DNA from 2 places in the Peribacillus sp. NPDC097284 genome. Region 2 is predicted to be linked to the other one. Evidence: riboswitches for the same ligand, from Rfam matches in the RefSeq annotation. Region 2 holds a riboswitch; the other holds the start of a gene.

Region 1 (15,292 bases), on a different contig from region 2:
ATCAGGCTAAAAAAGGAAATGGAAAAGAACGGAAGGAACCAAAGGACAGCTGCAAACAAAGATCCTAAAATCGGACTTAAAACTTTGCCGAACGTATTTGACGTTTCGATGATGCCAAGCGTCGAGCTGGTCTTTTCATCGTCATCCTTATAAAGGTCCCCCACTAACGGAAGAATAATCGGTGACGCCCCAGATGCTCCAATCCCTTGAAGGATCCGCCCAATGATTATCCAGGTATATGGACTGTCCATTTTCCAGGATGCGAACCCTGCAACCAATCCTCCAACTAAAGCTAATATCAGACTCGGTAGTATGACTTTTTTTCTTCCTATGCGATCAGATAAGTAACCCGCCACGGGGATAAGAAAGATGGACGCGACCGAATAACTGGTGATTATCATACTCGATTGAAATGAAGTGATATTCACTTTCTCTTCAAAAACCGGTAGTACGGGTATAAGCATTGAATTCCCCAGGGTCATAACGAGAGGAATCGAAGCCATGCTTACAATACACCACACGCTAACCTTACTATTACCTTTCTGGTTTTCCATTCAAACACCTCATTAATGTTGATAATGAATAGTCTAACCATAAAACTGAAAATACTTCATAAAGACGTTTTCCAAAAAAAAGGGTTAGGGCGTGCTAATAGGGAATAACACAAAAAGTCGTCGAGGAAAGCTTCTTAGCTTACCTCGACGACTTTTTGTAGCTTTTTAATAAGTTTAAGTATGACATATAAGGTAATCAGCATGATGGGATTCTATATTTTTCGTTAGTAAAAGTTCCTTGTAGACAAACAAGTTGACGATAGTCTAATTAGACTATATAATGATGAAAGTCTAATTAGACTATATCAGTTATCCAAAGGCGTGAAAATTAAATGACAAAATCTTTTTTAATGTTAGGTCAGTCAAATATGGCAGGACGTGGATTCTTGCATGAAGTAGATCCTATCTATAATGAAAAAATAAAAATGCTACGCAATGGTCAATGGCAAATGATGACCGAACCGATTAATTACGATCGTCCTGTTGCTGGTGTAAGTCTCGCAGCATCTTTTGCAGAGGAATGGTCGAAAGTCAATCCTGATGATGAAATTGGCTTAATTCCTTGTGCGGAAGGATGCAGTTCTTTAAATGATTGGCATCCAGAAGGTACCCTTTTTAAACATGCTTTATCTGAAGCTCGATTTGCGCTTGAGTCTAGTGAAATCTGCGGTATTCTTTGGCACCAAGGCGAAAGTGATAGCAACCATGGTCTTCATGAAACATATTATGAGAAATTGGTCCTGATTATTGATACTTTAAGAAAAGAATTAGAACTTGAAGATGTCCCTTTAATCATTGGTGGACTTGGTGACTTTTTAGGGAAAATAGGTTTTGGAAAATACGCAACAGAGTCTCAACAAGTTAATGAACAGTTACTCCGATTTGCTCATACTCAGCAAAACTGTTACTTTGTAACGGCAGAAGGCTTAACAGCCAATCCGGACGGTATTCATTTGGACGCTGTTTCGCAACGAAAATTTGGTTATCGCTACTACGAGGCATTTTCGAAAAAGTGCGATGTCCTAACACCTCTTTCGAATGAAGAACAATCATTAAAAACCAATACTGACTATTCAAAAACAGAACAAATTTATATTCATAGTATGAATATGGCTTTAAGCAAAATCACATACGCTGAATTTGAAGCAAAAATGATGAAGGTGATGCAATCATAATCCCCTTGCTTATACTTGGCCTGCTGATCCAAAATCCTGGAGCGCATGGCTACGAACTACTAACTTTAATGGAAAAACGACATTATAAGTATATCGTTAACTTTACGAAGGGTTCATTTTATTACAACTTACAACAACTTGATGAAAAAGGCTTGATTGAACAAGTTCATCAAACAATTTCAAGCAATGGGCGCGAAACCCACCGTTTTATTATCACAAATTCAGGAATGGAAGAATTCGAAAAATTAATGGTGAAGTTTGGAACTAAATCCGAATATGTCAACTTACAATGCTATGTGGCGTTACTCTTTGCAGATGATTTCGATAAATATAAATTATTAAAATTAATTCAAGCACAAATTGACCAGACTGAAGCTCGAATTGCTCTCCTCGATGATTATCTAGCCATCACAAAAGAATTTCCTGGTAAAATCGATTATTTTCGCCGCATGAACGAAAATTCTCGTTCTCATCATCAAGTGAACTTAAAATGGTTTAAAGAATTGAAAGAAGAAATAGAAGAGCCCAATGCATAAATATAATATCCCCTATCAATATTACTTAGTAAAATTGATAGGGGATATTTATTTAAGGAATCCATAAAAAGGTTTTCAATAATAGAACATTCCTCTACTTGAAATCACACTGAAATCCTCTAGACATTAAAAAACAGCCCTTTGGACTATCTTAATCCAAAGGGCTGTTTTTTTATGAACGATACATCTTTTCATTACTGGTTTAAAGCCCGCACTTCAATTGGGCACCACAATTCGTACAAGTATTGCATCCGCCCATTTCCTGGACTTCACCCTTACGGCAAACTGGACACGTGTTACCCACTTCCGAACCTATCGTTACATTAGTCGAACGCAGTTCATTGATGGTATCAACCAGAACGACTTTTTTCTTTTCTTCCACATCTGTTAAGCCATCCATTTCAAGCTGCTGTTCCATTTGGTTTTCTTCAGCTTTTAATGTAAGAACCTGGCTGTCACGGCTTCCATCTACATAAACCGTTCCACCTTTTGCGCCGCCTTTATATAAGCGCTCGTACACTTTTTGGACCTGCTCGACGGTATACCCTTTTGGGGCGTTAACCGTTTTACTGATTGAGCTATCAATCCAACGTTGAATGATGCATTGAACATCCGCATGGGCTTCAGGAGCCAATTCCATCGCCGAAATAAACCATTCAGGAAGGTTATCAGGATCGGCTTCAGGATGACGATCCAAGTATTCCTGAACGATGTCCGCTTTGACTTCAATGAATTTCCCTAAACGTCCGCTACGGAAATATGTGAACGAGAAGTATGGTTCAAGACCTGTCGAAACGCCGACCATCGTACCTGTGCTGCCCGTAGGAGCCACGGTCAATAAATGGGAGTTCCGGATACCGTGCTCGGCAATGCTTGTACGAATATCCTCAGGCATCTTCTTCATGAATCCAGTATTCGTGAAGCGCGTTCTAAGCTCATTCGTTTCTTCATCCGACGTTCCCTTCAGGAACGGGAAGCTGCCTTTTTCTTTTGCAAGTTCAACCGAAGCCCTGTAAGAAGACGTAGCAATCGTTTCAAACACTTTGTCGACCAGGATTTTTCCTTCTTCTGATCCATACTCGGTTTCACAATAAATTAGCAAATCATGCAGTCCCATGACACCTAATCCAACCCGTCTCTCGCCGAGTGCTTGTTTTTTGTTTTCCTCTAGGAAATAAGGGGTTGCATCAATGACGTTATCTTGCATCCGCACGCCCACTTCAACTGTTTTCTTAAGTTTTTCGAAGTTAACGGTCTTATTATCTTTATCCGCCATCTCAGCTAAATTGACCGCTGCCAGGTTACACACTGAAAATGGAGCCAATGGCTGTTCACCACATGGATTCGTAGCAACGACTTGCTGTCCATAAGCTTTTGCATTCGTCATCTCATTGGCATTATCAATAAAGAATATTCCCGGTTCTGCTGAGTACGTCGCACAAATGTTAATCAGGTTCCAAAGCTCCTTAGCACGGATCTTACGGTAAACCCGGACTTTATGGCCCATTTTTTCCCACTCGCGTACGTCTCCTACATTGTGCCACTCATCATTATAAATCGCCATTTCTTCCGCGTCGTAGCTTTCGACATCAGGGAAGCGCAACTCATACTCCGTATCTTTTTCGACGGCTTCCATGAACTCTTTGGTTAAGCAGATTGAGATATTGGCACCAGTCAAAAAGTCCGGATTGTGGACGCTATACGTTCCGCCTACGCGAACTTTTTCTTCAGCATCCCTAATGATTTTTTCACTGAATCCACCTAGACCCGGAATCTCTTTATAATTAATGATTCCTTGGTACATCGCCGTTTCTTGTTCGGTATGCGGTGTGAACTTCAATTTATCCGATGCATATTTCTTTATGGTTTCATCTTTTGTGTTCTCCATTAGGTAACGAAGAATCCTCGGATTTTGCATTTTTGAAATAATGAACTCCGCAATATCTGGATGCCAATCAGTAAGCATGATCATTTGGGCACCGCGTCTACTTCCACCCTGTTCAACCAAATGAGTCAATTTCGCTATATCATCAAGCCATGAAACAGAACCTGAAGACTTGCCATTGACCCCTTTCGCAAGGGTGTTTCTTGGACGGAGAGTAGAGCCATTCGTACCGACTCCACCACCACGGCTCATGATCTCCATGACTTGCTTTCTATGCTCGGAAATCCCTTCGCGTGAATCTGGTACAAACGGCATGACATAACAATTAAAGTACGTTACATCCGTGTTAGAACCAGCGCCATATAATACCCGGCCGGCCGGCACGAAATTAAGGTCCTTTAATTCTTCATAAAATTTATTGAACCATTCCGTTCTTTTTTCTTCAGTCGTTTCCACTGAAGCCAAACCAGTTGCATTACGCTTGGCAATTTGCTCGTAATATATTTCAAGCGGCTTTTCGATGATATCAAGCGGCCGATTAATGATTCCTGTTTCCACTTCTTCCGGATTATCCAGCACTCCGCGGAACTCTTCATCCACTAAAACCTTTGCCTTTTTCGATTCCCAATCTATTTCGACGATATGGCCAAGACCACGTGCAGGAAATTTCGGATCTTCTTTAATTGTCAATACTACAAAATCGCCAGCAGAGAGTGTGATTTTTTCAGTATCCTTAAAAGAATAACGGTCAAGCATAACTAGACGGGACACGCCCTTATGCATCATTTTCATATCAGCCGTTACAGGATGAACTTGGGGAAATAAAGATATATCTTTATTCAACCTTTCTAGATCAACCTTTAAAGCTTCTTTAATTACAACCGACATAATTCCCTCTCCTTTACATGTTTCAGATCCGTTCTTGTTGCAAAAATCAATATGTAACCTACATGTCCGTTTCGCTTAACAAGTTACACTAAATTTATCATAGCGAAACACAAAATTCAACATGTAGTGTTTAAGTATTTATTTTAACCACTATATATTGTGTTGTGGTTGATTGTCTTTTAATTTTGTCAAACGGTGAATCAATTAATTGAGTTAGTAAAAGGGAGGAAAATGTCGATTTATAATAAAAATTAGACAGATTTCAATGAATTTGAACATTGCATTTTGCCCGCCTCTTTCAAAGCACTGACGTTACAAGGAATACATGCTTGTTCACACAAATCTGAAAAAACTTATTTATTCCCGACTCTCGCTTCCCCTCTTTTTCTACCTCAAAAAATTCCAGTCATCACTTTCATATTTATTTTTGGCGATGTCCTTCACTTCCTGTAATTGCTTTTCACTCAGCACATATGGTTTCAAATCAATCGACAGACCCTCAGAAAAACCGTTTTCAAAGGCTACCTTCGCCTCGGAAATAGTTATTTTTCTACCAGCAATGTCATTGATGGCCACTGCTTTGTTTCTCAGATTGTTTTTCATCTTCTCTTTTACTTTATCATCGGAGAACTTGAATACACTAAATAGCTTCTCCTCATCAAGTTCAAGCAGGATGGCTCCATGCTGAAGGATAACACCTTTTTGTCTCGTTTGTGCGCTGCCCGCAACTTTCCTTCCCTCAACCACCAGTTCATACCAGCTTGGCGCATCAAAGCAAACTGAGGACTTTGGAGATTTCAGCATCTCTTTATCCTGGTCAGTTTCAGGCACAGAGAAATAGGCATCCAGTCCGAGGTTTCTGAACCCCTTTAATATTCCTTCAGAAATCACCCGATATGCTTCGGTCACTGTATTCGGCATTCCCGGATAAGACTCTGGGACAATGACGCTATAGGTGAGTTCATGTTCATGCAAAACAGCCCGACCGCCTGTAGGCCTACGGACAAAACCTAAGCCTTGCCTTTCAACTTCCGCCAAATCGATTTCGGTCTCAGCCCTTTGAAAATACCCGATGGATAATGTAGCCGGGTTCCACCCGTAAAACCGGATCATGGGAGGGATTTCCCCATTACTCTGCCAATTCAAGAGTGCTTCGTCCATTGCCATATTATAAGCAGGTGAACAATCGCCTGAATCAATGAATCCCCATTTTTCTTTCGTCACGATTACCCCTCTTTTCACGTAGGCTTATTAAACCCTCTAAAAAAACTCACAAGTAGTAGTTTACCAGAGTTTAGCAACGTAAAAAAGAAAGTAAGCTATTCCACCAAATATTTATAAAATTTTTTTTGATTATTGGAGAAACCAATTATATAATAGACATTGTCTGTATTCGTTTAGGTAGAAGGGAGTTTTTATGGTTGGATATCTTATATACACTGATTATCATCATAGTAGCCATCGTTGCATATTCACTATTTAATTGGTTCCGTCAACGTAAAATCGTTAAAACCTTAACACAGGAAGAATTTATCTCTAATTACAGAAAAGTTCAATTAATTGACGTACGGGAACCTAATGATTTTGATAATGGACATATCTTAGGGGCAAGAAATATCCCTATGACACAAATGAAGACCCGCTTAGTGGAGATTAGGCAGGACAAGCCTGTATACTTGTATGCTCAAAGTGAAATCATTAGCGGAAGAGCGGCAGCCATGCTATATAAAAAAGGCTACAGAGAACTTTTTCACTTAAAAGGCGGTTTCAAAATGTGGACAGGGAAGATCAAGGCGAAGAAATAAGGCCAATTGCCTAAACCTTCCATCTTATCCGGTTTTGAAACATATCATACTGTTCAATAGGGAACTCATGCTTAACAGGCCAAGCATGTTATTTCCCGAGATACATATGAATTTCACCAACTAAAAAACCCCCCGCCATCTGGCAGGGGTTTTTTCAGCATCATGCTTGATAACGAAGAATTGGTTTTCTAGCGGCCAATGTTTCATCCAGGCGTTTAATAACCGTGGTATGGGGTGCCTCCTGAACGATTTCAGGGGTTTCTTCGGCTTCCTTGGCTATTTGTATCATTGCATCTATGAAAGCGTCCAGTGTTTCTTTTGACTCCGTTTCCGTCGGTTCGATCATCATTCCTTCTTCTACATTTAACGGAAAATATATGGTAGGTGGATGATACCCAAAATCAAGTAGTCTTTTCGCAATATCTAATGTACGGACTCCCAACTGCTTTTGCCTCCGACCACTCAATACAAATTCATGCTTACAATGGCGATTATATGGCAAATCGAAAAATGGTTCCAAACGTCGCATCATATAATTTGCATTGATGACGGCATTCTCCGTAACGGCCTTAAGTCCATCCGGTCCCATTGACCTTATGTACGTATAAGCCCTTACATTGATGCCGAAGTTCCCATAATAGGGTTTGACCCTTCCAATGGATTGTGGACGGTCATAATCAAGGACAAACTGATCGCCCTCTTTTGTCACGATCGGTTTAGGCAAATAGGGAATTAAATCCGACTTCACCCCAACCGGACCTGAACCAGGTCCTCCTCCGCCATGGGGTCCAGTGAATGTTTTATGGAGATTTAAATGAACAACGTCAAAACCCATATCTCCTGGACGCACTTTGGAAAGAACAGCATTCAGGTTAGCCCCGTCATAATATAGCTTTCCACCGGCATCATGGACAAGTTGTGCCATCTCCAGGATGTTCTCTTCGAATAAGCCTAATGTATTTGGATTTGTAAGCATTAATGCTGCTGTATCTGGTCCTACCACTCGCTTCAAGTCTTCAAGGTCCACGAGCCCGAATTCATTGGATTTCACCGTAATCGTCTCTAGTCCGGCAACTGTTGCCGAAGCCGGGTTCGTTCCATGGGCCGAATCGGGGACGATGACTTTCGTACGTTTTACATCTCCATTCGCTTCATGGAAAGCCCTGATCATCATGAGCCCAGTCCATTCACCATGCGCCCCGGCAGCAGGCTGCAAGGTCACTTGATCCATTCCTGTAATTTCCGTCAAATGTTCCTGAAGGTCAAATAACAACTCTAGGGCACCTTGGACGGTTTCTGGGTCCTGGTATGGATGGATATGGGCAAAACCATTGTACCTGGCGACATTTTCATTAATTTTCGGATTATATTTCATCGTACAGGAGCCGAGTGGATAAAACCCAGAGTCCACTCCATGGTTCCGTTTGGATAAAGCCGTATAATGACGCATGATATCAAGCTCGGAAACTTCCGGAAGCTCGGCTTCCTCCGTACGTATATATTCCACAGGCAGGATTTCTTCTAGTGGAGTATCCGCTACATCCATTTCAGGAAGGCTATACCCGATTCGACCGGCTGTACTGATTTCAAAAATGAGTGATTGATCTTGATTATTCATAGTTGATCCCCCAGTTCCTGCGCAAATGCATCGATTTCTTCTTTTGTTCTTAGTTCCGTTACAGCCACTAGCATATGATTTTTCAACTCGGGATAAACGGAGCCCAGGTCAAAACCACCAATCATTTCTTTTTCAAAGAGCCTCTTATTGATATCTTTGTAGGGAAGAGGCAACTTAATGACAAATTCATTAAACGAAGGTCCTTCAAAGACCACTTCAATTCCTTGTGCTTGGAGCGTCTTTTTTGCGTAATGGGCTTTTTGAATATTCTGGACGGCCATTTCTCTGACGCCTTTTTTCCCTAGAGCAGTCATGGCTACAGAGGCTGCCAATGCGTTCAATGCCTGATTGGAACAAATATTGGATGTAGCTTTGTCACGGCGTATATGTTGCTCACGTGCTTGGAGCGTCAGTACGAAGCCCCGTTTTCCATCCTCATCCACTGTCTGACCGACTAAACGGCCCGGCACTTTCCGTAGCAGTTTTTTCGTGACCGCGAAATATCCGCAATGAGGTCCGCCGAATGCGGCTGGAATGCCGAATGGCTGAGCATCACCCGTCACGATATCGGCACCGAGTTTTCCCGGCGGAGTCAATGCACCAAGTGCAAGCGGATTACTCGATACGATAAACATCGATTTCTCGTTATGTATGATTGCTTCCATTTCCTTCAACGGTTCGATGCCTCCAAAGAAGTTGGGGTACTGTACGATGACGCCTGCAATATCATCCGAAGCCAGGTCTTTTAAAGCAGCAATATCTGTGACTCCGTCTTTATGAGGAATCTCGATGACCTCCACCCGTTGACCCTTTGCGTAGGTTTTCACCACTTCCCTTGATTCAGGATGGACAGTAGATGATAATAGAATCTTTTTCCGGCGCGTTTGTCCGGCGGCAAGCATGGCCGCTTCGGCTAAGGCTGTTCCACCGTCATACATCGAGGAATTCGCCACCTCCATACCCGTCAATTCACATATCATCGTTTGATATTCAAAGATGGCCTGAAGCTCTCCTTGAGAAATTTCCGGTTGATAGGGAGTGTAGGCTGTATAAAACTCCGAACGGGATAGGACGTGATCGACGATGACAGGCGAATAATGATCATACACGCCAGCCCCAAGGAAAGATGCATAGTTTTTCAAATCCGCATTTTTGGAAGCCAGTTTCGATAGTTCCTTCATTAAGGCTGGCTCTGATTTTGCTGGTTTTATGTCATATTCACCTTGAAATCGGACATTTTCTGGTATATCGCTGAAGAGATCATCGACGGATGTGACCCCTATAACTTCCAACATTTCTTTTTTATCCTGCTCTGTCATCGGTAAGTAACGATGTTTCATCTTATGGACCATTCCCTTCTATTTTCGTGTATTTTTATAAAAAGGTGTTTGGATAACAATGGCTTTCAGTCTCTTAGAACGGATTTCCACTTCTACTTCCGTGGATAGACTTGAGTGATTTTTATCGATAAGGACCAATCCAACATTTTTATTCAATGTTGGTGACTGAGTCCCTGTCGTCACTTCGCCAATGAGTTTCTCCCCGTTATATACTTTATAGCCATGCCGAGGTATGCCTCTGTCAATCATTTCGATGCCAACAAGCTTACGTGGTGCCCCTTTTTCCTTTTGTTCGGCAAGCACGGCTTTTCCAAAAAAGTCTGACGCCTTATCCGGTTTAACCGCAAAACCAATCCCCGCTTCGATTGGGGTGATGTCCGGCGAAAGCTCTTGACCATAAAGCGGTAGTTTCGCTTCGAATCGAAGGGTATCACGGGCCCCCAGTCCAATCGGTTGTATCCCATCATCTTTACCAGCTTCCAAAATTTTTCTCCAGAGGGCTGGACCATCCTCACTTCGGCAATATATCTCGAAACCATCTTCCCCCGTATACCCTGTACGTGAAACCATCGTGGATATATTATGAATGTGGACATCTTCTTTAAATTTAAAAAAGCCAATTGTGCTTAAATCGGTTTGGTCGGTAATCTTCTGCAATACTTTCTCCGCTCGAGGACCCTGCAGAGCAAGTTGCGCATAATCGTTTGAAACATTATTGATGCTGACACCTTCCACACCATTCGCTTGAAGCCAATTGAAGTCTTTCTCGATGTTGGCTGCATTGACCACAAGCAGATAATCCTCTTCCGCTTTTTGGTAAACGATAAGATCGTCCACGGTCCCCCCATTTTCATAACACATCGCTGTGTATAGCGCTCCTCCCTGTTTCAGCTTGGCTACGTCATTCGTCAGCATCTTTTGTAAAAAAGAAAGGCTCCCGAAACCTTTTACCTCAATCTCTCCCATATGCGACACATCAAATAAGCCACCTCTTGTACGCACAGCTTCGTGTTCATCTTTTATGCCGGTAAACTGCACAGGTAGTTCCCACCCACCAAAATCGATCGTTTTTCCACCGTGCTCACTGTAAACCTCGAATAATGGCGTTCTTTTTAAATTGCTCAAAAAATGACCTCCTTCAATTTTTTTGCTTGTTCTCTTTCACCTGATATTCCTTAAAAAAAGACACAAAAAAGGACAGAGAAAGCCAAAATGGCTTTTTCTCTGTCCTGAAACCTGAAAGTTTACCTATATTATAGGTTTTCCCCTTTGGTGGCCGTCATTAAATAATTGGCGCTCTCCAGAGTCGCGTCCGATAAGAGTTCATTTGCCTGAGAGATTCACTGCTAAGTTTGCTCCTTCGGCGCTACATATGTAGATGGTAGTCTCTCCCCTTATCCTCACCCGCATATTGATGGAAAAGACTGAAAATTCCCCACCTGATGGTCATCCATTTGCGTGAAATGGGTACCAATCTGCTCATTGTTGATCTTTGGATAAAGCACTATCCAAATGCTAATACTATAATAACTAAAATTATTATCCAAGAAGAATATTTTCCTTCTAACTTCAGTACTATTGCAATTTTCTAAATATATTTACATCCTACCCTAAGATACTTTACTCTGCAATAACTTTCGTGGAGAAAGATTTTATTAACCTATAAAAAAGTTCATGGTCTAAAGAAACTAAGAAAATTATGTTTTAAGAAGGAGCAAGAATCAATGAAAATCAATATATCCTTCAGTTCTGATTGGAATGATGAATTTCTGCAAAAGATGGAAAACGACGGTCCATGGGGAAATTGGGATCTTTATAAACTGGCCATCCAAATGGAAGAGAACCTAATTATTCCTGATTTCGAAGGCTTACAAGCGCCTAAGCACCTTCAACAACTGACTCCCCTTCCCCATCAATTAGAGGCTGCACGTCAGGTGGTTGAACAGATGAATGGCAAAGCCATATTGGCTGATGAGGTCGGTCTTGGTAAGACTATCGAAGCGGGATTGATTTTAAAAGAATATATGATTCGGGGACTGGTTAAAAAGGTTTTGATCCTTGTACCCGCATCACTTGTCACCCAATGGGCTTTCGAACTGAATACGAAGTTTCATATTCCTGCAGTCGTTCAAAGGAAGAGTTATGTATGGGAATCATGCGATATCGTCATATCATCCATCGATACGGCTAAGCGAGCCCCCCATCGGGATATCATTTTCAATCAAGAATATGACTTTATCATTATTGATGAAGCTCATAAACTTAAAAATAATAAAACGAAAAATTATGAATTTGTCCAAAATCTTAAAAAGAAATTCTGTTTATTGCTGACTGCTACACCCATTCAGAATAAAATCGAGGAAATCTTTAATCTCGTTTCATTATTAAAGCCTGGACACCTAGGAAATGCCGCACTCTTTTCCGAAAAATACAAAGGGAAAGGCCGGAACATTCTAGAAGATGAGCACTTAAAGGAGCTTGTCAATACGGTCATGATAAGAAACCGACGTGCCGATACTGGAATTGAATGGACGAAACGGCGTGTAGAGACGATCATCATTGAATTTTCACCAACTGAACAAGCCTTGTATGATGCCGTAACGAAGTTTAAACCAATATCAGACGGAACAAAAGGAAGTGCTTTTTCTTCACTCACCCTTCAAAGGGAAGCATGCAGCAGCCGAGAAGCAGTCTACTATACATTGAAGAATATGAAGGAAAAATACAAAGAACCATCGGCTGACTTTGAAGCAAGATTGGATGATCTGTTTGAGAAAGTAAACCTCACCGAACAAAATTCAAAGGCAGAGAAGGCTTTGGAACTTATTAAGAAAATTGATGACAAGGTCATTATTTTCACCGAATATCGCGCTACACAGCTTTATCTACAATGGTACCTGCAACAGCATGGCATTTCATCCGTTCCATTCCGCGGAGGGTTTAAGCGTGGTAAAAAAGATTGGATGAAGGAACTATTCCAGAAGAAAATCCAGGTATTGATTGCCACCGAAGCCGGAGGAGAAGGAATCAACCTACAGTTTTGCCATCACTTGATCAATTTTGATTTGCCTTGGAATCCAATGAGGTTGGAACAAAGGATTGGACGGATTCATCGACTTGGTCAAGAAGAAGACGTCATGATTTATAACTTTGCCACTAAAAATACAGTCGAAGAACATATTTTGAAATTGCTATATGAAAAAATCCACTTATTTGAAAAGGTAATTGGAGAATTGGATGATATTTTAACGAAGTTGGATATTAACAATATCGAGGAATATTTAATTGATGTTGTCGGAGAGTCCAAATCAGAAGGAGAAATGAAAATTAAAATGGATAATTTGTCTTCCATGATTCAGTTCGCACAAGCTATGAAGGATGGTGAAATCCATGCAGCAACAGGAAATTCATGATTTTTTAATAACCTACTTTCAATCCAACGCATGTGAGGTGTTGGAAAATACCTCTTCATATCTCACTGTTCAGTTAACGATCGAAATGGATAAGGAACTCATGAACAGACCTTTTTACTGGCACTATCTCGAAAAAACCGGTGGGATACCGAATCCTGGCATGCTTACGTTCATCACCCATCCCGAACTGGCACCGCCTGATTTGAAAGGGGAAATCATTCATTTTGGTTCGCCACGGCTCCACCAAATTATCCAGTCGACCAAGAGGCTGGCAGGTTTCATCAGGCTTTTTGAGGATAGGCCTCCCTTGAAGACGGGCCAAAGTCCACTTTTTCCTTGGCTCACCCAAAATGTAAAAATCTCTTATCAGTGTGACAGAAAAAAAGATATCTTCATGTCCATAGGACTTAATTTAATTTCCGGTGAATTCATAGAAGGATTTCATGAGCGTCTCCTGTCGGTCAAGGTCACTCCCAAAATACCGGATTATTCTTTTACACTTTCCCCCTTGATCATGCCTAAAAGCGGGCTATCCAGACTCGATACATATATTCGTAAAAGCTTCGAGAATGATGATCATACCTGGGCGGAAGAAGCGATGGAACGGTGGCAGACAGACTTGAATCTATTGGAACATTTTTATAAGGATATGGAAGATAAAAGCGAAAGCTATTTTACTGAGAAACAGGCATTGCAAGCCCAATATGAGCCAAATATCCAAATTACCATCATCAATGGCGGGCTATTCTATTTATCCGACCAATCATTAGCATAATGGTCTCTTTAGCAATCATTAAGAAAAGCAGATGTCTATGAATTCAAGACATCTGCTTTCTTTTTTTGACTTTTTTAATGAACATGGACACGGCGAAAGGGACAATCCCAAACCAGTGAGAAACTCTAGGCTCCTTATCCTCTTTCCGATGACGGCGCTTTTCTTTTCTTTCTCTCTTGGTTAAATTGAAATACTGTACGATTTGCTGTGTAATATATTTGATATAAGCGTTCGTAGACATACATTATCACCCATGACCAAGTATGCCCCATATTCGTATTCCATATTCGTATTCACCATAAATCGACATGTTAGTCCTTCAGTTTTTCTATCCATTCTATCACTCTACCTAGTTTTTTATCATATAGAATGATGATTCGGCCTGCTCGCTTATTTTTGGTGATAGAAGAAAATTCGATATAGGCATATCGCACATCCTGCTTCGTTAACCTATAGTGAACATCACCATTAGGATAGGCGATTTCCCCCTGAATGCTTTTGGGTACCTCATCCTCCCATTCGGCTGTCACTTCATTAACGGCCAGATGCACTAAGTGATCGGAAAGTAAGGTCTCTTCTACTTCTTTATAAAATTTTTTATCAATAATGAATTGATCAATCATCAGTATCGTGAACATGATAAAAACACTAGCTATAATCATAACCATTGGGAATATGACTCCTTTTTGATTATTCATCAGCCACCAACTCACTTTTAATGAAGGGATGGAACCTTCGTATAAAGGTCTGACCTGCTTTATCCGTTATATTGAGCACGATGACGTTGCCATCCTTTTCAACCTTCACATTCGAAATGTTCTGGAGTATGACCTCATGGCCCTCCCCGTTAACCCGTCTTCTAAGCTTGTCATTATATTGCTCGATTAAAGACAAATCCTCTCCTGAAAGTAAATATAATTTATTCCCCACAACATCCTGGCTTTTGGAGCTTCTGACTTCCTGTTGCATTTGCAACGTAAAGATCTCCCACTCTTTAGGATGTATTCTATTTTTTGTTCCTATCTGGGATTGAATGATTGAGAAAAACTGGAGGATAAAAAGGGAAAGGGTCAGCAGGATCATTAAGGAAAAGAGCATTTCAATCATGGTAAACCCTTCACTTTTTCGCAACATCACAAATCGATTCATACTTCCCCTTTGCATTTTCATATCGGACACATCCTTCAACCATATCCGGAAACTCCTTTTGGACATTCCAGGTCAATTCATACGATTTTTCCTGGTACGTAATTTCTTCGTGGATAGCCTGTATTTCCCCATCCATATATGCCAACAATCTTTC
Region 2 (15,292 bases):
TTGTGCAACGGGGAAGAAGTGCTCAAACAAGCTGTTACTTTGATAAAAGGAGAATAAGGATATGATGACTTTCATTGATAAGTACATTATGCCGGCTGCAGTCAAGTTGGGGAATAACCGACATCTGTTGGCCATTCGTGACACGTTGATTGGAATGATAGCGATTACAATTATCGGATCGTTCGCGGTTTTATTGAATAATCTAGGGCAAATCATCAAGCCATACGGAAGAATGATGGAAGCCATTTTCGGTCCTACCTGGACGACGCTTGGCAATGACATTTCATTCGGTACCTTTGCATTCATGACCATTTTTGCCGTTTTCGGTATATCTTATAAACTTGCTAAATCTTATGGAGACGATGGATTCGAGGCGATGCTCATTTCGGCGGCCTGTTTCTTCTTATTGCTTCCACAGATGGGATTGGTCTCGCTGACGGTTGATAACAAAGTCGTATCAGGCGAGGCAGCTGGCTTCATCAGTACCAATTACTTTAATGCAACCGCTCTCTTTACGGGAATTGCCGTTTCCCTTATTGCGACGGAGATTTTTGTAAGGCTTTCCAAACTCAAATTCTTGGTGATCAACATGCCGGAGGGTGTACCTCCTGCAGTAGGGCGCTCGTTTGCCAAATTGATTCCAGGCATGGCAACCATTTTCATCATCGGGGTGTTCGGATTGCTTTTCCGTATCGCAACGAATGGCCAGATCGTGAATGACTGGTTAAGTAAAGTGATTGTATCTCCGATGCAAGGGGCCGTGGATTCACTGCCATTCGCCATCCTTCTTGTCTTTTTCGTTCATATTTTATGGATGGTGGGTCTTCATGGACCGAACATCCTTGGTGGAATCACGACACCGCTTTTTGAAAGTTCTGGCGTAAAGAATATTGATCTGTATGCAAAAGGCATTACAGATATGGACCAATATGGCGTCTTGGCCGGCTCGTTTCTTGATGCTTTTGTTTATCTAGGTGGATCGGGCGGAACGATGGGCTTGATCATTGCGATGATCATAGCCGGTAGAAGGCGGTATAAACAGATGATTGGGCTTGGTGGGGCCCCGGGACTTTTCCAAATCAACGAACCGATTCTTTTTGGGCTTCCCATCGTATTGAATCCAATCTGGTTGGTTCCATTCGTTCTAGGACCTATCATTACTACAGTCATTTCGTACTTAGCGGTGAGCAGCGGTCTGGTCTTCCCGATTGTAGCCAAAATCCCATGGGTGACCCCGCCGATTGTCGGAGGATTCTTGGCGACAGGTGGCCATGTTTCGGGGGCTGTCCTGGCAGGAATCAATCTCGTCATTTCAACCGTAATCTACTTGCCGTTCGTGTATGCCCAAGTGAAAATTGACTCGAAAAATAAAACGGAGCTTACAAAGGATTCGGAATCAGAATCAGTAAGTCTTTAAGAAAGAAGTGGGGAACATGGAAAAAGAAGAATTATATCAGTTATCTTTCCAACTTGTTTTACACAGTGGAAATGCACGGAGCTTTGCGATGGAAGCCTTGCAAGAAGCCAAGAAAAAAGATTTCGAAGCAGCCAGGCAGAAAATAGCGGAGGCGGAGACGGAATTATTGCAGGCACATAAATTTCAGACTCAGTTGATTCATGCGGAAGCGGGTGGCGAGAAATTAGATATCCCGATTATCCTGATACACGCACAGGATCATTTGATGACGGCGATGACTTTGAAGGATTTGGCGGTTGAAATGATTGAGATGAGAGAAGAGTTTCTTGGAGCCAACAAGATCAAGGAGGGGACAGCGGAATGAGTAAGGGGTTGAAAATCGTTACGATAGGCGGAGGTTCAAGTTATACGCCGGAACTGATTGAAGGATTCATTAAATATTACAAGGAGCTTCCTGTAAGTGAAATCTGGCTCGTGGATATAGAAGCTGGCAAGGAAAAGCTTGAAATCGTCGGCGGGCTGGCAAGACGGATGGTGGAAAAAGCGGGAGTGCCGATTGATATTCACTTAACGCTTGACCGTAAGAAAGCTCTAGAGGGTGCCGACTATGTCACGACCCAATTACGGGTCGGGCAGCTGGCTGCGAGGGCACTTGATGAGAAAATCCCGCTGAAGCATGGGGTCATCGGTCAGGAAACGAATGGACCAGGCGGGTTGTTCAAAGCATTTCGGACGATTCCTGTCATTCTTGACATCGCCCGGGAGATGGAAGAGATTTGCCCGAATGCCTGGTTGATCAATTTCACGAACCCTGCCGGCATGGTCACGGAAGCCGTTCTTCGTCATAGCAACATCACTAAAATCGTCGGTCTATGCAATGTGCCGATCGGGATGGAACGTGGTGTCGCCGAGTTGATGAAGGTGGAACCGGACCGGGTGCGGATTGATTTCGCCGGATTGAACCATATGGTATACGGGTTGGATGTATTCGTGGATGGAAAGAGCGTGAAAGAGGAAATTATCGATATGATTTCAGACCCGGATAAAGCGGTGACGATGAAGAATATCCATGCGATGGGATGGGAGCCAGAATTCCTTCGTGCATTGAATTTATTTCCTTGCCCATATCACAATTATTACTACAAAACGGGAGATATCCTGGCTCAAGAGCTGAAGGATGCAGAAAATGGGGAAACAAGGGCTGAGGTCGTACAAAAGCTGGAAACGGAACTATTTGAACTATATAAAGACGTCGATCTAGACATCAAGCCACCACAACTTGAAGAACGGGGCGGCGCTTACTACAGTGATGCCGCGGTTCGGTTGATCCATTCCATGTATACGGATAAACGTGATATACAGGCGGTCAATACGATGAATTATGGTGCGATTGAAGGCATCCCGTACGATTCAGCCGTTGAAGTGAGCTGTGTGATTACGAAGGATGGTCCAAAACCGATCACGGTAGGTGAATTACCGGTAGCCGTTCGCGGACTCGTCCAGCAAATTAAGTCCTTTGAAAGGGTGGCTATCGAGGCTGCCGTAACAGGCAACTATGATACGGCCTTGCTTGCGATGACCATCAACCCACTAGTTCCAAGTGACCGGGTGGGGAAATTGATTCTGGACGAAATGCTCTTGGCGCATAAGGAATTTTTGCTGCAGTTCTTCCGGAATAAGGAATTACAAGGAAGCTTTCATGATTGAAGTGCTGGTCAATGCTGATGATTTCGGGTTTTCACGGGCTGTGAATTACGGCATATTGAATAGCCACAAAAATGGAATAGTCAATTCGGCGACCATGATGATGAATGCAAAAGCGACCGATCATGCCATCAGAATTGCCAAAGATCATCGCACGCTTAAGGTGGGCATCCATCTTGTCCTGACATGGGGACGGCCGCTGCTACATGATGTGCCTAGCCTTGTAGACAGAGAGGGAAACTTCAAAAAGCAAGATGAGGTATATGGGAACCCGGGTAGTATTTCCTTGGAAGAGTTGGAGAGGGAATGGTCTGCCCAGATTGATAAATTCATCGATTTGGGGATGATGCCGACCCATTTTGACAGTCATCATCATGTCCATGCGATCCCGGCCTTTTGGCCGGTCGTGAAAAAGCTTTCCGCCCATTATGGGCTACCAGTCCGAAAAGCGGGACCCCATTTTCAGGACATTGAAACAGTGACCGATACATTCCTTGACGATTTTTATGGGGAAAAGGCGGCCGTCGATTACTTTCAAACCCTTAACGAGCGGATTAGTGAGGGCAAAAGCGTGGAGGTCATGACCCACCCAGCCTACCTGGATGATGATTTGCTCCAGCATTCCTCCTACAATCAAGAAAGGCTCAAGGAAACGGCCATCTTGATGAAAGCCACATTGCCAGAAGGATTCATTCTCCGGTAATGATCGGTTCAGGAAGGCCCATTAAGACAAAAAAAGCAATCGGTCTCAGTTTTCACTGAGGTCCGATTGCTTTTTTTTATACTTCTTTAACCACTACGGGTTTAACTTCGCCAACTACCAGCTTCTTGAATGCGAGGCTGACAACCATCATCACGATAAAGTTCACAGCCAAGGCGATGATTCCGACATTCAGATCCTTCGCCGCTTGTGGCAAGGATGGGAACAGCGTGCCGATTGTCGATTGGCTGATGGTGATGTAGGTGACGATGGCCAGTCCACAGATGATACCCGCTATTGCCCCATATTTATTGATAAAGTTCTTCTTTTTCAGGCTGAATAACAGGGACGGGAATAGTTGTGTAATGAAGCTATATCCCATCAAGATCAAAGCAGACATCGTTTCTCCGCCGTTTAAGGTGAAGTAAACGGATATGAGTGCAATCACGGGAACGAGTAACTTGGCCAAACGTACCACATGCCGGTCTGATGCTCCAGGATGGAGTTCCTTATAGACATTTTTCGCTAGGAGCGTAGAGACGCTCATCAACAGCATCGATCCTGGCACTAATGCCGTCAACATGCCAGCCGCACCGATGACTCCTATAAACCATGGATCAAAGGTCTGTATCGCAAGGCGCAATAAGGAAAGGTCCGCATCGGCACCTTCCAGTCCCGGCACTTTCAAAATCGCTGCAAATCCTACAAAAAAGACAAATAGTAACATGAGCGTATACAGTGGACTGATGATGGCATTTTTACGAAATGTTTTTCCGCTCCGGGCCGTATAGACGGCACTGAATACTTGGGGCCACATGTAAAAACCAAATACGAGCAAGATGACGGTCGAGATGAACCATGAAACGCTAAGACCTTGTTCTGGCAGCGTCAGGAAACCTGGTTTGGCGGCATTTATGGTCTCAAACATCGGTTGAAGACCACCAAAGTAATGAATCGGAAGATAAATGCCCAGGAATGCGATGATGACGATCATCATGATGTCCTTGATGACGGCTGTCCAGGCTGATCCATGAATGCCTGAAATCATGACATAAATGGTCAGGCTGATAGCTCCAAGCCACACAGCGGTGGACATGGAAATGGCGCCATATGATGCTTCGGAAACAATGATCCCTAAGCCTTTGAGCTGTACGACGACGACCGGAATCATCGATACCACGCCGACAAGGGCAGCAAGAATCCCTAGAGTTGGGCTCTTGTATTTGCTTACGAAGAAATCGGATTGTGACATAAGCCGATTTTCTTTTGCGTATTTCCAAATGGCCGGAAGTAGCCAATAGGATAATACATAAGACAAGGTAATATAAATGAGGACGTATAAAGCGGGCGCACCCTTTCCATAAGCCCAGCCGCTTCCTCCAAGGAAGGAGAAGGTTGTGTAAATTTCCCCTGCCATCAATAGAAAGACGAATATGGCGCCAAAACCGCGGCCGCCCACCGTCCATTGTTCCAGGTTCATGTCTTTTCCTTTTGTCGAACGGATCCCAAGAAAAATCGATAAAAGTAAAAATGCTAAAATAATGATAAGAGCAATATTCATTCTTCTTCACCTTCCCGGTTCCTAGGATCCAACTTATACATGACGGCTAGAGTGACGGAAGTGAGCACGACCCACATCGCCATCCAAAACATATAAAAAGGCATCCCCAATACATAAGGTTCTACTTTATTAACAAAAGGAAGAAACCCTAATATGCCGATAAAAGGAACGAGTGTAAGAATATATAATACTTTCATGAAGCAACCCCTCCATTCTAAATACGTTTCACAGATTATGATGTTTTTCTAAAAAAATGTTTCCGTAATACCTAGTACCTTACACTAATTCGATAAAAAAATTAATAGTGTGGCAGAAAAAAATATTCGTCACGCTTCATTTTACTCTCTCATTTAATCACAGGAAAATGGGATAGGAAGGTAGACTTCCGTATCCCAAAATTCCTCGTTCATTTTTTTCGATAGTTATATATGACAACTAAAAGAATGAACCAAAGCGGTGTCAGCAATAATGACGGCCTGGTCGCTTCAGCAAACAGCATGACGATCAAGATGAAGACAAACAGCCCTAAGATTACATAGTTGATGAAAGGTGTTAAGGGAGCCTTGAAAGTGGACGTAGCCCTTAAGTCCGGCCGTTTTTTCGTATACCGGATATGGGAAATCAAGATGATGCTCCAGACCCATAGGAAGCAGATCGCACTAATCGTTGTCACGATGGTGAAAGCTTGCTCCGGTATGATTTTACTTAATAATGCCCCAATGGAGACGACGATGGTGGACGTAACCAATGCATTACTCGGAACAGCACGTTTATTTAATTTCTTAAGTTTAGCAGGTGCTTCGTTATTGTTGCTCAAGGTATAAAGCATGCGGCTTGTTGAAAACAATCCACTATTCCCGGCAGAAGCGGCAGATGTCAACACGACGAAATTGATAATCCCTGCAGCAACCGGAATCCCGATCAAGGCGAAGACCTCCACGAATGGGCTGCTTGCGGCATCGAGCTGTGTCCATGGATTGACGCAAAGGATGACGGTGATGGCACCGATATAGAAAAGCAATATCCGGACAGGGATCTTATTGATCGCTGACGGGATATTTTTTTTCGGATTGGCGGTTTCGGCCGCTGTCACCCCAATGATTTCGACACCAACAAAGGAGAAGACGACTAGCTGTAGGGAAAGCAAAAAGCCGGATGCGCCGTTCGGGAACATGCCCCCATGACTCCAAAGGTTGTTGAGGGAAACGGTTCCTGTATCGGTTTGGAAACCAATGATGAGTAAGACGATTCCCACAACGATCAAGGCGACGATCGTGATGACTTTAATGAGGGAGAACCAGAACTCCAATTCTCCGAATAGCTTCACGGTCAACAAATTCAATCCTAGTAGAATCACCAAGCAGGCAAGTGCAGGGATCCATTGCGGAATGTCGAACCAATATTGCATATAGACCCCGACAGCGATGATATCGGCCATGGCCGTCATGATCCAACAGAACCAGTAGGTCCAGCCAGTCACGAAACCAGCCCACGGTCCGATGTATTCCGTGGCGAATTCGGTGAATGAGGAATATCCCGCGTTGGACAACAGCAATTCCCCTAAAGCCCTCATGACGAAAAACAAGGCAATCCCGATAATCAGATACGAAAAGATAATGGAGGGTCCCGCCAACTGTATGGCTTTTCCGGATCCCAAAAATAACCCGGTCCCGATGGTTCCTCCTATGGCGATGAGTTGTACATGTCGATTTTTCAAATCCCTTTTCAATTCTTGTTTAGCCAATTTGTGCGCCCCCGTTGTTATAATTCTTGAATGTGAAGTGCATGGTCCGTTGATTCCAATCGATCACCAGGGCAATGAATCTGTCCAGTTTAGTAGCGATTTCACTTCGTTTTTTTAGTGATGATTGAAAAAAGACAATAAAAAAAGAGATTGGAAGCTACCAATCTCGAAAGGTTAAAGAATAACAAATATTCGTTACTCTTCTGTCCTTTTGCCTGAGATTGTGAATCCTTCGGCGCTGCACGTGTGTACAGTCTCTCCAGAAGCTGCTCCTGCTATAGTGTGATCCATAGCATTCATCGCTTGCTTAGTATGTGGTTGTCAATAAATGGCCACTGTTAAAGATGAAATTCTTTTTAGCAACTCATTTACTCTTTTAAAATAATAATGGAATTCTATCACTATTTTGATTTTGGGTCAAAGGGATATATTGTAAATGTGGTGGGGGTGAATCTATATGCTAACTTTGATGCCAAGAAACGATGCGAACCCCGAATCAGTTTGATAAGGACATTTTTTCATAGTCCCTTTTAAGAATGGCCATGATGATTTCGTCCGAATATTTTCCGTTGAAGTATAAAGACTCTCGTAAAATCCCCTCTTTGATAAAGCCAACTTTTTCATAGGCTCTTATTCCACGTAAATTATGGCTGAATACTTCCAGTTGCAGACGATTTAAAGCCAATTCTTCAAAAACAAATGCTAAAACAAGTCGGATAGCTTCTGTACCATACCCTTTACCCGTTAATTCAATGGCATTCATCGAAATTCTAAATCCTGCCTTTTTGTCCTCTTCGTCCATATCAGAGATGGATAATTCCCCGATCATTCGATCGCTTTCGTTTAAGCAAATGGCTAGATCATGGCGTGATAGATCTTCACGTACATTCTTTATATGACATTGAAGCTGCTCTAAAGTGAATATAGATTTTGTTCCTGTCATATACCGTATCTCCTCATCCTTTGTATTTTCTAAAAGGATAGGTGCATCCGATTCTTTTAAATAACGGAGATAGATTCTTTCTCCTATTAATTTCATTTTCTTTTCACCTCCGTCGATACTTACTATCAATAGTACATAGGATTCCTTCACCCGTATAGGGAAAGAACCATTACCACTCATGTCCTCCTATCCATTACTTCTAGAAGGCCAAAAGTGTTTTTCCTAAAAGTACATTTGTATTTCTACGGAATATTTATTATTATAAGATAAGGAAATGCTTTTGTGGGTAGAGTACTTTAGGAAGCATTGTAAATCTATTAAATTACTTATCTTAAATAAGGATTAGAGAATCGTCATTTTATGCTTGTACATCTGGGGGAGTTATCATGTCAAATAAAGAATTAACTAGAGGGCTGGAGGCACGTCATATTCAGATGATTGCCTTGGGCGGTACGATCGGTGTTGGGTTATTTATGGGATCTGCCAGCACAATTAAGTGGACCGGCCCCTCTGTCATGCTGGCGTATGCCATCGCGGGACTTTTTATCTTTTTTATCATGCGTTCGATGGGGGAAATGCTGTACCTGGAGCCTACTACGGGCTCATTCGCAACGTTTGCGAGTGATTATATCCATCCATTGGCAGGATTTGTAACTGCTTGGAGCAACTGGTTCCTATGGGTGTTGGTCGGCATGTCTGAAATCATTGCCGTAGGATTATATATGAATTTTTGGTTCCCTGAACTGCCGGCTTGGATTCCGGGAGTGGTGGCCATGGTCATCCTTGGCGCCGCTAACCTCATTTCCGTCAAATCCTTCGGTGAATTCGAATTCTGGTTTGCACTGATCAAGATCGTTACCATCATCTTGATGATCATTGCCGGTCTAGGTCTTATCTTTTTCGGGATAGGGAATGGTGGGGAGGCAATCGGCCTTTCCAACCTATGGGCTAATGGCGGTTTCTTTACGGGGGGATGGAAAGGTTTCTTCTTTGCCCTTTCCCTTGTTGTGGCATCTTATCAAGGCGTTGAACTTATCGGGATCACTGCAGGTGAAGCAAAGGATCCGAAGAGGACCATTACTAAAGCGATCCAAACGATCATTTGGCGTATATTAATCTTCTATATCGGCGCGATTTTTGTCATCGTCACGGTATTTCCTTGGAATCAATTAGATGAACTTGGAAGCCCGTTTGTATCGACCTTTGCCAAAATAGGCGTTACCGCAGCCGCGGGCATCATCAACTTTGTCGTGATCACGGCGGCGATGTCAGGATGCAATAGTGGGATTTTCAGTGCAGGGCGCATGCTTTATACCCTTGCCTTGAACGGGCAAGCGCCAAAAATCTTTGCAAAAATATCGAAAAGCGGAGTGCCGGCCTATTGTACAATCGCTGTCATGTTGGGCTTGGCCATTGGTGTTGTCCTGAACTACCTGGCTCCACCGGAAATATTCCTGTATGTGTACAGTGCAAGTGTGCTGCCCGGGATGATTCCATGGTTCGTGATTCTTATTAGTGAGCTTAGGTTCAGGAAGGTACGAGCTGAGGAAATGAAAAACCATCCATTCAAAATGCCTTTTGCCCCGTATACCAACTATGCAACGATTGCATTCTTACTATTGGTATTGGTCGGCATGTGGTTTAACCCGAGTACGCGACTCTCCTTGATTGTGGGCATCGTTTTCCTAGCAATCGTTGTAGCCTGTTACTACCTACTGAAAATGGATAAGCGGGTACCGTTAGACGTGAAGGCGAAAGAGGATGTATCTGCGTAATATAGAGTGTCGGAAAAAGTTATGCTTCGTGCATAGCTTTTTTTGTTTGACCGATATATGTAGGGGATTGACCGATAAAAGTGGCCAGTTGACCGATAAACCTTCCAACTTGACCGATAAAATGAGAAATTGACTGATATATGTAATTTATTGTAATGTTGGGCGCTTGAATATAAGATGAAGAGAAGAAATATACATAAAAGAAGGTGATTCGATTGAGAAAAGTGGAGAGGATTTTTAGCATTAATTCTCTGGTTAAGGAATTATGGGAAAGTCAGCCGGATATGAGATTCCTTCAATTGTTGGATTGGATAGAATCGGAGTACTCGAAACAGAATGGGGGATTTGGGCAAGGAAATTTGTTCAAACGGGATTCATATCAAGCCGAGGAGCCTTTTTCTTATATCGATTTATTTTATCTTGAGGACGAGCTGTTAGAGCAGTTTTTATTGCAGTTGGTAAAGGATACTAAGACTAGGCTTAGGCTTGAGAAGGTTCAGGCTGAAAAAGGGAGTAAACATTGGATTCAGCAATTCGTAAATAACAGGCAAGGGGAATTGAACCATCTTATTTTGATGAGTTCGCCTTCCTTGCTGACTTTCCTTGCTAAAGAGCGGTCCATCCAGTGGAAGTCCCCATTGCGGGAAACGGGTTACCAAGAATACAGAAATGAATTTTTGGAGCTTGAAAGTGTGAGGCGGGGCAGACGAATCGAGCTGGAGAAATATTGGCCAAGGATGGGGCCGCAATGGGATGGATATGCCACGGTGGCAGGGAAAGATGGTCAAAAAGGGTTTTTGCTAGTGGAAGCGAAGGCCCATTTGAAAGAAATGACTTCATCGATACGGGCAAAGGATCTGGACAGTAGATTCCTGATAGAGAGTACCATGAAGGAAACGATGGAGGCGATGGGTTCCCGGGCCCCTATGGAAGTCTGGCTGAACCGTTATTATCAGTTGGCGAATCGTTTGGCTTTTTTATATATATTGAATGAGAAAATGGGGATTCCAACGTGGCTGGTCCTTGTGAATTTTCTTAAAGATGATACCCATATACCTACCGGTTCTGTGGAATGGGTAGAACATTACCAAGAAGTTTTTAGCGAAATGGACATTACATCCGAATCGAATCCATTATTTGATAAGATCGTCACGGTCTATCCAAGTTGTAATTGATATGTGGAAAACTTAGGGAGAGCTTAATCCTCGGCTCTCTCTTTTAATTGGTACTTATTGACAATGGTAAAAATATGAATTATACTTTTAATTAACCAGTGGTCAACAAGGAGGATATCATGTCACCAAGAAAATCCGTTACACAGGAATTAACACGGGAAATGATAATGGACGCAGCACGGGATCTCTTTGTGGCGAAAGGGTATCAGCATGTTTCCATGAGGCAGATTGCGAAAGAATTAGGGTACAGCCATGGTGCTCTTTACTATCATTTCAAGAATAAAGCGGAGTTGTTTTACGCGTTAGTGGAAGAACATTTCGCCATGCTCGATCAAAAACTGGATGATGTGATGCACCAAGCCATCCCAAATGGGGAAAAGCTAGAGAACATTCTTTTGGGCTTCATTGAATTCGGGCTGACCCATCAAAGCCATTATGAAATCATGTTTTTGATCAAGGACGAAGAAGTACAGAACTTCATCAATCAAGGGCCACACAAAACCTATGAAAAATTCGCCCAGATTATTTTCACTTTATGTGAGAACAAAGTCTCCATCCAGCATATTTACAGCATCTTTTTATCCTTGCATGGTTTTGTCACGCATTATTGCCGTCATGTCACGACGTATGAGGAAGTAAAGAATCTAGCTGTGTTGCACGTGAAATTTTTAACAAAATCAATTAGCTGATTTTTTTTACCACGTATTGACCAGTGGTTAAATAAAAGGGAGGGCGTCCATTATGAAAAAAGCATTGGTAGTAGGAGCTTCAGGAGGAATGGGGTATTCAATCGTCAAGGAATTATCAAACAGGGGGATCTCGGTGACGGCCTTTGCACGCACCCGCAGTAAGCTAGAAAAACTTTTCGGAAATGATTCGAATGTGACGATCCATACGGGAGATCTATTTCAAGTGGAGGATTTAGAAAGAGCAGCCCAAGGTGTTGACGTCATATTCCAATCAGCGAACATTCCCTATTCAGAATGGGATGAGAAGTTAGTGGTCATGATGTCCAATATTATGGAAGTGGCAAAAAAGAATGAAGCGAAACTTGCCTTTGTCGACAATATTTATGCCTATGGACGCAGTTCAGGGAAAAGCGTGACTGAAATGACGGTTAAACATCCCCACACGAAAAAAGGAAGCATCCGCCTGAATGTCGAAAACCTGATTAAGGAATCAAACATTCCTGCAATCATTGTTCACTTTCCTGATTTCTATGGTCCCAATGCGGAAAGTTCTTTACTGCATTATACGCTTAATCATGTCATTAAAAATAAGAAGGCCAGTTATGTGGGCGACCAAAGCATTGCCAGGGAATTCATATACACCCCGGACGGAGCAAAAGCCATCGTTGAATTGTCCCTTAACGAAGAAGCGTACGGTCAGAACTGGAATATACCCGGTCATGATGTGATTACTGGAAAAGAACTAATCAAGATCATTCGCGACATAACGGATTATCAAAAAGGAGTATCCACCATTTCAAAGAAGATGATTCAATTCTTGGGGATCTTCAACTCCCAGATGCGTGAAGCGGTCGAGATGTATTATTTGAATGAAGAACCGGTTGTGTTGAACGGGGAAAAATACGAAAAGCTGATTGGACCGGTGCCTCGGACTTCTTATCGTGAAGGGTTGATCGAGACGGTGGAGTATATGAAAAGCCATGCATGAAAAAAACACGGCGTAAGAACGCCGTGTCGGTAATCCCTATAATCAACCTTTCCCAGCTTCGAATCCAGGGTATTTGGTCATGCCGCCATCCGCATATAGTGTCAAGCCGGTGACGTAGCTGGATTCCTCGGATGCGAGCCAAACCGCACATGCAGCGATTTGTTCCGGTTTTCCGATATAGCCCATCGGAATCAGGTCGATGACTTCTTGTGTCGCCTTTGGATCATTGAATTTCTCGGCGTTAATCGGTGTATCGATCGCTCCAGGGGAAATGTTATTCACGCGGATTCCTTTTGGCGCATATTCAAGGGCAAGTGTTTCGGTCATCATTTTGACGCCACCTTTACTTGCTGCATAGTGAACAAAATGTGGCCATGGAATTCTGTCATGAACCGAAGACATATTGATGATGTTTCCTTTAATATCATGTTCTAACATATAACTGATTGCATCCCGACTTGCTAAAAACATGCCGGTAAGGTTGACGTCGATGACCTTTTGCCAATCTTCTAGCGTCAGTTTTTCGCTTGGCACTTCATTTTCAATGCCGGCATTGTTGATCATGATGTCGATGGTACCGAATGTATCCACTGCAAACTGAATTAATTTCTTCACATCTTCTTCTTTTGTAACATCGCCTTGAATGGCTGCGGCCTTCCCGCCTGAAGCTTCAATCGTTTGAATGATTTCCTTATAGTCGTTCTCTTCCGAATGATAATTTAAGACAACTCGTGCTTTTTCCTTTCCGAAGCGTTCCGCCATTGCTTTACCTAATCCTGTTGCGGCCCCTGTGATTACGACTACCTTGTTCTCTAAATCTGTATACATACTATATCCTCTCCCTTATTTATTCTTTTGTGAATCCAATCATGACGCCACCGGCGATGACTAAGATACAACCGATGATGACATAGGTCATTTGTTTCTTTGATTTTTTCTCTCCTAATAGGAAGATGCCGCCTAAAGTGGAAATGACGATACCCATTTGCGAGAATGAAAAGGCAATGGCAACGCCCACTTTTGGATTAGCGAGAAGGAGACCGATATTCCCGGTCGCCCACATGATCCCAGTTAAGATGTTGCGTCCGGCATATTTGTTGAATGGTTTATGTTTAATGGATAGAAGGAAAGCTGCAATAAACATTCCGAACGCTTGTGGCAAGATAGCCGACCACCCGTCAATGTCAAACCATCTGACGACGATGACATAGGTGACAAAACCAAGAGTGGAGACGATCAAGTAAAGGATTCCTTTTTTCATGCTGCCTTCATTTTTTCCTCTACTACCTTCATAGCTTGTCAGCAATACACCGGCGATCAAGAAAATGATGGCAATCACGCCAAGGATGATCGTCGAAGTGGTGTTCCACTCCTTAAAGACGATAACCGCAAAAAATGTATTTCCTAGTATTTGCAATCCGGTTGAAATGGGAACGGTTTTGGAAACGCCCATTTCCTTGACACTGTTGAACTGAAAAAGTTGACCGAACGCCCAGCCAATCCCTGAAATGATTCCGACAATCCAGATGAGGCTCGTCCATTCGGGGGGATTGATGACCGACATCACGATGGCAAACAATAAAGAGCCGATGGTGATACCGAGTGTTTGGTTATATGAGTTGCCTCCGAGTTTTTCGGAAACAAGTACCAAGCTTCCCCACGTTAATGCGGGGATAAGTGCATAGAGAAAACCTTCCACAAAATCCATCTCCTAAGTTACAAACATTTGTATTAATGAAAAGTACTAGTTATTTAGTTAGCTACTAATAAATTTCCCTTGTTTTCTAAAATGAAAACATTTTTTTAATATATTAATTTAGATACATGATTCGTTTCTCCCGAATCAATGGGCTGAAAAATAAACCGGTTTATGGTATTTTTAATTAAAATTAGTTAGGAGTGGGAACATGACGACATTACATGAATGGTTTGAAAAGGGGATACCTGCAAAGGAATTTGTGGAGTCGATGAAAGTGAATAAGGAAGGCTTGCAATCCGTATACGAGCGTTTTTCCATTTCGGAAGAAGACCGTGCATTTTTCGAAGAAGTAAAAGGGAAAGAGCTGAGAGCGATTGTCATTACAGAAGATTGGTGTGGCGACGCGATGATGAATATCCCGATCCTTTTGAACATCGCACAGGCAGCGAATATCGATACGCGGATGATTCTGCGGGATCAAAACCTTGAGCTGATGGATCAGTACTTAACGAATGGAACGGCACGATCGATTCCCATCTTTATTTTCATCGATAATCAAGGGAAGGAAAAAGCGGTTTGGGGCCCTCGAGCACCTAAAGTACAGGAGTTCGTAATGGAATTGCGCAAGGATTTGCCAGCTAAGGAAGACGAACATTTTGAAGCGGCACAAAAGGAGCTTTTTAAGAAAATCGGGGAATCTTATGCCCAAAACGAACAGCTTTGGCAAGAAGTGTACAGCAGTATTAAAGAAACATTGACGAAGGCGTAAACCACTTGCATCCCCGTTTTTAGCGGGGATGTTTTTTTCTTAACCTTACAAAGTTTTGATTCTTTCCTCTTTATTTTCAGTATGTGGTGCGACCGACATGCCCAAAGCCGGGATAGCTGCCAGAGCAA

Evidence for each region. A riboswitch is a leader RNA that binds a small molecule or an ion and turns the genes downstream of it on or off. The one in region 2 is predicted to bind glycine.
Region 1: another riboswitch for glycine. It lies ahead of gcvT (glycine cleavage system aminomethyltransferase GcvT); the one in region 2 lies ahead of ACIQXU_RS10350 (amino acid permease).

The regions. Positions count from the first base shown of each region.
Region 1 covers NZ_JBIWCZ010000001.1:190,170-205,461, forward strand. Annotated here, with positions in the region: gene ACIQXU_RS01000 (MFS transporter) at 1-554, opposite strand, end outside; gene ACIQXU_RS01005 (sialate O-acetylesterase) at 887-1,729, shown strand; gene ACIQXU_RS01010 (PadR family transcriptional regulator) at 1,726-2,265, shown strand; gene ACIQXU_RS01015 (vitamin B12-dependent ribonucleotide reductase) at 2,468-5,038, opposite strand; gene ACIQXU_RS01020 (lipoate--protein ligase family protein) at 5,426-6,262, opposite strand; gene ACIQXU_RS01025 (rhodanese-like domain-containing protein) at 6,460-6,843, shown strand; gene gcvPB (aminomethyl-transferring glycine dehydrogenase subunit GcvPB) at 7,004-8,461, opposite strand; gene gcvPA (aminomethyl-transferring glycine dehydrogenase subunit GcvPA) at 8,458-9,801, opposite strand; gene gcvT (glycine cleavage system aminomethyltransferase GcvT) at 9,820-10,926, opposite strand; glycine riboswitch at 11,024-11,107, opposite strand; glycine riboswitch at 11,111-11,205, opposite strand; gene ACIQXU_RS01045 (DEAD/DEAH box helicase) at 11,526-13,214, shown strand; gene ACIQXU_RS01050 (YqhG family protein) at 13,192-13,989, shown strand; gene ACIQXU_RS01055 (YqzE family protein) at 14,033-14,230, opposite strand; gene comGG (competence type IV pilus minor pilin ComGG) at 14,301-14,657, opposite strand; gene comGF (competence type IV pilus minor pilin ComGF) at 14,680-15,159, opposite strand; gene ACIQXU_RS01070 (hypothetical protein) at 15,107-15,292, opposite strand, start outside.
Region 2 covers NZ_JBIWCZ010000004.1:81,320-96,611, reverse strand. Annotated here, with positions in the region: gene ACIQXU_RS10385 (PTS sugar transporter subunit IIB) at 1-57, shown strand, start outside; gene ACIQXU_RS10380 (PTS sugar transporter subunit IIC) at 62-1,417, shown strand; gene ACIQXU_RS10375 (PTS sugar transporter subunit IIA) at 1,434-1,781, shown strand; gene ACIQXU_RS10370 (6-phospho-beta-glucosidase) at 1,778-3,124, shown strand; gene chbG (chitin disaccharide deacetylase) at 3,117-3,824, shown strand; gene ACIQXU_RS10360 (sodium:solute symporter family protein) at 3,901-5,382, opposite strand; gene ACIQXU_RS10355 (DUF3311 domain-containing protein) at 5,379-5,579, opposite strand; gene ACIQXU_RS10350 (amino acid permease) at 5,789-7,126, opposite strand; glycine riboswitch at 7,320-7,399, opposite strand; gene ACIQXU_RS10345 (GNAT family N-acetyltransferase) at 7,623-8,165, opposite strand; gene ACIQXU_RS10340 (amino acid permease) at 8,456-9,844, shown strand; gene ACIQXU_RS10335 (hypothetical protein) at 10,060-11,019, shown strand; gene ACIQXU_RS10330 (TetR/AcrR family transcriptional regulator) at 11,139-11,708, shown strand; gene ACIQXU_RS10325 (SDR family NAD(P)-dependent oxidoreductase) at 11,761-12,696, shown strand; gene ACIQXU_RS10320 (glucose-1-dehydrogenase) at 12,739-13,524, opposite strand; gene ACIQXU_RS10315 (GRP family sugar transporter) at 13,544-14,404, opposite strand; gene ACIQXU_RS10310 (thioredoxin family protein) at 14,604-15,164, shown strand; gene ACIQXU_RS10305 (MFS transporter) at 15,210-15,292, opposite strand, start outside.